Regions from separate parts of the Terribacillus aidingensis genome, predicted to be linked through region 2. Evidence: riboswitches for the same ligand, from Rfam matches in the RefSeq annotation. Region 2 holds a riboswitch; the other holds the start of a gene.

Region 1 (3,417 bases), 1.6 Mb from region 2:
CTACTCCTTTTGCCACTTCATTGCTCACATAATCGAAATGCGGTGTAGAGCCTTTGATAACTGTGCCTAATGTAATCACAGCATCGTATTTTTTGCTTTCAGCAAGTTTCTCAGCTACAAGGGGGATTTCAAATGCTCCAGGTACCCATGCAACATCCACTTTTGCTTCATCGACACCGTGACGCTTTAACGTATCAATTGCGCCGCTCAACAGTTTGCTCGTAATGAACTCATTAAATCTTCCTACAACAATTCCAATTTTCAAATCTGATCCTACTACATTTCCTTCTAGTACGTTAACCATATGATTACTCCTTTATATATGGGACAGTATGTCCTCATCTTTTGTATTCGATAATGTTTTATGCTTGCTGCACTTTCGCAAATCTTTACTGTTTATTTCTCCACTTTAGCTTCTTGAAGTTCTCGATATGCAATTAAATCAGCGATTGTGATAATTGGCAGCTGGTGGAACTCAGCTAATTTCTCAAGTTCCGGCATGCGCGCCATTGTACCGTCCTCATTCATGATTTCGCATATATAGCCGGCTTCTGCTGTTCCTGCTAGTCTAGCGAGATCAACAGCTGCTTCTGTATGTCCAGGTCTTTCCAGCACACCGTTTTGCTGGGCGATCAGCGGAAAAATATGTCCCGGGCGCTGGAAGTCAGACGGTTTACTTGCACTTTCTGCCAGCTTGGAAATCGTATGAGACCGTTCGAATGCACTGATACCAGTAGTAGAATCAATATGATCAATACTAACGGTGAAAGCTGTCCCATGCGGATCTGTATTATTAGCTACCATCGGCGGCAAATCCAATCTTTCGGCAATTTCCCGGGAAATAGGCGCACAGATAAGACCTTTTCCGACAGAAGCCATAAAATTAACTGTTTCTGGGCTTGCATACGCTGCTAAAGCCAGCAAATCTCCTTCGTTCTCTCTTGCTTCATCGTCTGTAACGATGATCGGTTTACCGCTTTTCAAGTATTCTATTGCGATGTCTATTGTCGTCTTCATACATTTCCCTCCTAATCCATGAATCCGTGCTGCGCTAACGTCTCTTCCGTAATGCCTGCAGACTGTGGACTTTTTCGATGCTCCAGCAACCGTTCCATGTATTTAGCAAGCTGGTCAAATTCGAGATTGACTAGATCGCCAGCTTTCTTTTCGCCTAAGATTGTCGCTTTCCTCGTCTCCGGAATAAGCGAAATAGTAAATGTATCTTCCCGGACTTCAAACACCGTCAATGACACACCATCAACTGAAATTGAACCTTTGGACATCAAATACTGCAGGCCTTTTGTTACAGCAATGTCAATGTAACGAGCATTTGACTCATCTCGAATGGATAGGATAGATCCTGTTGTATCTACATGACCACTCACAAAATGGCCTCCCAGTCTTCCATTAGGCTGCAAAGCAGGTTCCAGATTCACTTGATCGGAACTTTGCAAATTGGACAAAGAACTGTAATGGAACGTTTCCGGCATCACATCTGCCTGAAAATAAGACGGGGTGAAACTAGTAACTGTAAGACAGACACCGTTAACGGAGATACTGTCCCCAACGTGCATATCTGTTGTCAGCTTTTCACTGGCAATTGTGAGCTGCATCGCCTTATCCTGTCTTTTCACATCAATAATGCTGCCTACTTCCTGAATGATTCCAGTAAACACTTTTCTCCTCCTTTTCTTCTGAGAGCTTCTCAAGGAAACAAGAAGTTATTTTCACTTGCTGTCATGCTTACGAACGGGAATATTACCGTCTTGGGGCTGTGTGACGGTTATTTGGGGTTATAACAATTCAATATATCTTTTACCAAAATTCTTGTAAATGAATCACTCGAATAAGGTGCAAGCTGGCCGCTCCTGCCAATTTGCTCCTAACTAGCACTAACTTTCATATAAAAAGCCCCAGAATAATGGATTCTGGGGCTTTGGCTTTAAAAGTATAGCGAAACAAGCTATCGTCAATCAACGAAATAGCTGCTGGTGGCGTGTGGATAGCACGCCGTTTCCTCTTTCCCATCCAGACTGTACTGTCGGCTTTGGAATCTCACCAAATCCACCGTTATAATAACGGGTCACGGACTGAAGACAGCTATGCTGCCTATCACCGCCGGTCGGGAATTTCACCCTGCCCCAAGAGAAAACCTATTCGATTGCCTCTACTTTAACATATTTTTTATGTTGTTGTACAGCAAGAAAAAAGTCTGAAAATTTAATTGACAATAAGTGGAACCATAACTAAACTAAAGCTGTAAAATAAATTTGACCGATCAAGAAATGTTTACAAGAGGAGGAATACAATGAAACAAGCTATGGCATTAACAACCTTTGAACAGTTAAAAGCAATCAGTGACCCGCTGCGTGCAGAGATGATCATGAAGTTAGTTGAAACATCTTATACCGGACAGCAGCTTGCTGTCTTGCTGGAAACGAGCAGACCGAAGATTCATTATCATTTGAAAGAGTTGGAGAAAAACGGCTTGATCGAAGTGATTCGGACTGAAGAAAAAAATGGTATTGTACAGAAATTCTATCGAGCTGCGGCCAGAGGCTTTTTCCCATCAGAAGATCTACTGCCTTACGCGGAAGAACTCAGTGAATCGACAAGACAGCTATATGTACAAATGACAAATAAGACAAAATCAGCGATCCTTACTGCACCAGAATCATCCTTTGCAAAAGCAGCCGGTTCCACTGATCCGAAAGATTGGGATAAAGTCGGAAGTATATGGGAAATCAGCGCCACTGAAGCAGATTTTCAGGAGTTTATTCAGGGTTTATTCGGTTTGATGGAGAAGCTGCGAGAAAAAAGTGAGGCAGCTGAATATGATTCCAATGGTAAGCTGTATCATTTTTCCGCTTATGGTTTTGAAATCGACACACCATCATTTGATCAAGTAGAGATGGAAGAGGAGGATTAAGGATGTTCACTATACTGAAACAGCGTAACTATGGCTTGCTTTTCTCGGGGCGAATTATAAGCAATATTGGAGACAGCATTTATTTCATAGCGGCCATGTGGCTCGTTTATGATCTGAGCGACAGCACATTTTATTCAGGTCTGGCAGGAGCCTTGACACAAATCCCGAACCTACTGCAATTCCTGATTGGGCCACTGGTTGATCGATGGCAAATTCGCAGCACGCTGATGTGGACACAAGCACTGCAAGCCGTGCTTATACTGCTGATTCCACTTGCAGCTTGGCTGGACTTTCTGTCTGTTACACTGCTGCTCGTCATCATGCCGATTCTGACCTTTATTAACGCATTTGCATATCCGACAGAAACAAAAGCATTGCCAATCGTTCTGAAAAAAGAAGAACTCCCTGCTGGTAATGCACTATTCTCCTTTGCTTACCAAGGTGTCGATCTCATCTTTAATGCCATCGCAGGCGTAATGATTGCTGTC
Region 2 (3,417 bases):
GGCGAAGGATGCGAACATCAATTGCTCCAGCTTGTGCGATATGATAAAAAATCGGCAAATTCAGCATGGCATCCCCGCACCAGTCTTCTGTCAGTACGATAGCTCGAAGTTTTTGGGAGCGGAGTGTGTTGAAAAACTCTGTGTCAGCTGGAAGCTCGTAGTGATCGTAGATATGCATTGTATTTTCTTTATGTGTTTGCATGGAGTCCAAATACGCATCGATATTAATACCTTTTTCAAACCATTCGTTTAATGTCGTCATGTGCCTCATCCTTTCTGATGTTTAGTTTACCCGAGCGGTAGGATAAACTAAACAAATAAGCCTCTGAATATGCTACAGTGATAGAAGACTACATAAAAAGGCGGATAGATATGCAACTAGAGAATCAGGGATTTTTAATGGAGCTGCTGCGGACGGCATCTCCGTCCAGCTATGAAATGGATATACAGAAGAAGTGGATGAAGGAATATGCTCCATACGCAGATGAGATGCGTACAGATGTGTCAGGTAATGCCATTGCAGTAGTGAATCCAGATGCAGAATTCAAAGTGCTGCTTGCTGGTCATTGTGATGAAATTGCGATGGTCGTAACGGGGATAGACCAGAACGGTTTCCTGCAGATTGATGAAATGGGACGCTTCAATGCAAAAGCTGCACTCGGTATGACCGTACAGGTCATAGGCTATAACAAGACGATTCCAGGTGTCGTAGGTGTAAATGCGATGCATCTCGGAGGCGTAAAGGGAGACTTTGAACTGCCAGATCTGTATATTGATTGCGGAGCTAAGTCTAAACAGGAAATGGAGCAATACGTGCAAGTAGGTGACTTGATCGTGTACCAGCGGCAGCCATCAGTGCTGATGGATCGTTATGTTACTGGGCGAGGTTTGGATAACCGTACAGGTTCATTCATCGTAGGAGAAGTTGTCCGACGGCTTAAGCAAGAGAACGTCAATGTTGGCGTATATGCAGTCAGCACAGTGAATGAAGAAACGAATATGGGAGGTGCGTACTTCGCAGCAGCTGGAATCCAGCCGGATTTAGCGATTGCCTGTGACGTTACATTTGCGACTGACCATCCAGGTGTCAATAAGCGTAAAGCAGTGGATGTCAGCTTGGACGGGGGTCCCGTGCTGGCGAAAGGCGCACCTATCAACCGTAAAGCAAATCTTTTGCTGGAGCAAGCAGCGAAGGAACTGGACATTCCGCTGCAATACGAATTGACGCCGCGAATCACCGGTACGGACGCAGATAAGATGCGCTATACAGGTAAAGGTGTGTCGACTGCGCTCGTATCCTTGCCGCTTCGCTATATGCACTCTCCGGTAGAAACAGTAAGTTTGCAGGTCATCCAGCAGGAAATCGATCTATTGGTAAAATTCCTGATAAACCTTACAGGTGAAGAAAGCTTGAATCCATTGGATCTGTGAGCATAGGGGTTGCAAATGCGCAGAAAGCAGTTATAATATAATAACAAAACTAAATCGATTCTATCTTCGGGGCAGGGTGCAATTCCCGACCGACGGTGACAGCAGGAAAACTGCTGAAGTCCGTGACCCGCAGAACGTAGTTCTGCGGCTGATCCGGTGCAAGTCCGGGACCGACAGTGAAAGTCTGGATGGGAGAAGATACGAAGCAGAAGAGGGATGCCGAACGGGCTATCCTTGTTTCCATACGGTATCCGTATGTTTAACATCTTCATGCTTATTTGCGTATATTCCAAGCCCCAGAGCATTATGCTCCGGGGCTTTTTAACGTAGATAGGCAGCTTCCCCTTCATCAAGAGTTAGAATCGATAAACAAGATGAAGGAGGAGAACGATTATGCGTTCATCCAAGTTAACTAAAACAATCACTTTCGCTTTATTGGGAGCGATCAGCATGGTGCTCATGCTGCTGAATTTCCCGCTTCCATTCCTGCCGCCTTACTTGAAGATAGACTTCAGTGAAATTCCGGTACTGATTGCAGCACTGCTGTTTTCACCACTTGCAGGTGTTGCTGTCGAGGCAATCAAGAACTTATTATATCTTATCTTTACAGGTGCTGGTGACCCGGTTGGCGTCGTAGCGAATTTCCTGGCAGGCATGCTTTTCGTAATGCCGGTAGCATACTTTTATCATAAATTCAAAGCAGGCAAGAAAACACTTATTTCAGGATTGGCTACGGGTACAGTTACCATGGCAGTCGGAATGGGTGTGTTGAATTACTTTGTTGTCCTGCCGTTATATAGCATCTTCTTAGGATCTCCTGTAATGAGCGCTGATGCAAAATGGGCAGCAGTCATTGCTGGTATCCTGCCGTTTAATCTTTTGAAAGGTATCATCATTGCGATTGTCTTCGTACCGCTATTTGCAAAATTGAAACCTTGGTTTGCGAAGCGTAAAAGAACAGCTGCAGCATAAGAGAAGCTCCCGGTTGGGAGCTTTTTTTATGACCTAAAAACAGTTGTTGCAAAGAAGGGTAGTCCATGCTACAATAGTCTAGCGATGAGCTGAATTGCATAAGTCGGTAAAGCGCGTCTTAGACACGTGCGGATGTGGCCGCACGGCTTTATACGCCGCAATTAACAAAGGCACCCTGCGAGGGTGCCTTTTCTTATGCTCTTTTTTAAGCTCTTCTGGCTTCTTCTAATTCAGCTTGTTCATCTACAAGTAAACGGGCAGTCGGTTCAGCCTTCAGCCGCTCCTCCGGAATAGGTTCGCCTGATTTCTCACTTACTCCGTAAGTGCCTTCTTCGATTCGATCTAGTGCATCTTCAATATCGCGAAGTCGTTCACGTGCAACTTCTTTCAATGTTTCGGCTGTCTCACGGTCATGCATCTCCGTGCCAAGGTCGCCTGGATGATTGACGATTGTCGAGAGTTCCCCGGTAGAATCATTAGGGAATTCCTTGGCGCTGTTATAGCTGTCATTCCCTTTCATTTGTTCCTCTGCTTCTTCCTTCATTGCAAGCAATTGCTTGCGGAAATAATCCAATTTATTTTTATCCATTTTCAATCCATCTCCTTTATTGCCTTTTCGTTTTCACGGCCAGCGTACAGCGGGCGATAGAGAGCAGGTCCTTATTCTCATCTGAAATCGTTATTTGCCATACCATCGTCGATTTTCCAATATGAATCGGAGAAGCGACCGCAGTTACGATACCGGACCGGACACTGCGAATATGGTTTGCATTGATCTCCAGTCCAAACACAGCCTGTGTTGATGGGTCTGCGTGCAGGTTGCCGCCGATACTTGCTGCTGTCTCTGCCAGAGCTACGCTGGCGCCTCCGTGCAAGAAACCCATTGGCTGCCGGTTATGCGGCCCGACGGGCATTTCCATCACAACCTGATCCTTGCTTGCTTCGACCACCCGCATTTGCAGCTGCTCCATTAATGTATCTGAGAAGTCCATAATAGTAACCTGCTTTCTGTAT

The links. Region 2 has a riboswitch for FMN ahead of ABXS78_RS12280 (ECF transporter S component). Riboswitches for the same ligand answer to the same signal wherever they lie in the genome.
Region 1: another riboswitch for FMN. It lies ahead of ribE (riboflavin synthase); the one in region 2 lies ahead of ABXS78_RS12280 (ECF transporter S component).

Annotation. Positions count from the first base shown of each region.
Region 1 covers NZ_CP159996.1:380,457-383,873, reverse strand. Annotated here, with positions in the region: gene ribE (6,7-dimethyl-8-ribityllumazine synthase) at 1-304, opposite strand, end outside; partial or broken gene ribB (3,4-dihydroxy-2-butanone-4-phosphate synthase) at 427-1,017, opposite strand; gene ribE (riboflavin synthase) at 1,029-1,676, opposite strand; FMN riboswitch at 2,013-2,153, opposite strand; gene ABXS78_RS02095 (winged helix-turn-helix domain-containing protein) at 2,309-2,929, shown strand; gene ABXS78_RS02090 (MFS transporter) at 2,932-3,417, shown strand, end outside.
Region 2 covers NZ_CP159996.1:2,329,403-2,332,819, reverse strand. Annotated here, with positions in the region: gene ABXS78_RS12290 (thioredoxin family protein) at 1-262, opposite strand, end outside; gene ABXS78_RS12285 (M20/M25/M40 family metallo-hydrolase) at 373-1,431, shown strand; FMN riboswitch at 1,490-1,635, shown strand; gene ABXS78_RS12280 (ECF transporter S component) at 1,825-2,403, shown strand; gene ABXS78_RS12275 (TraR/DksA C4-type zinc finger protein) at 2,609-2,992, opposite strand; gene ABXS78_RS12270 (PaaI family thioesterase) at 3,009-3,395, opposite strand.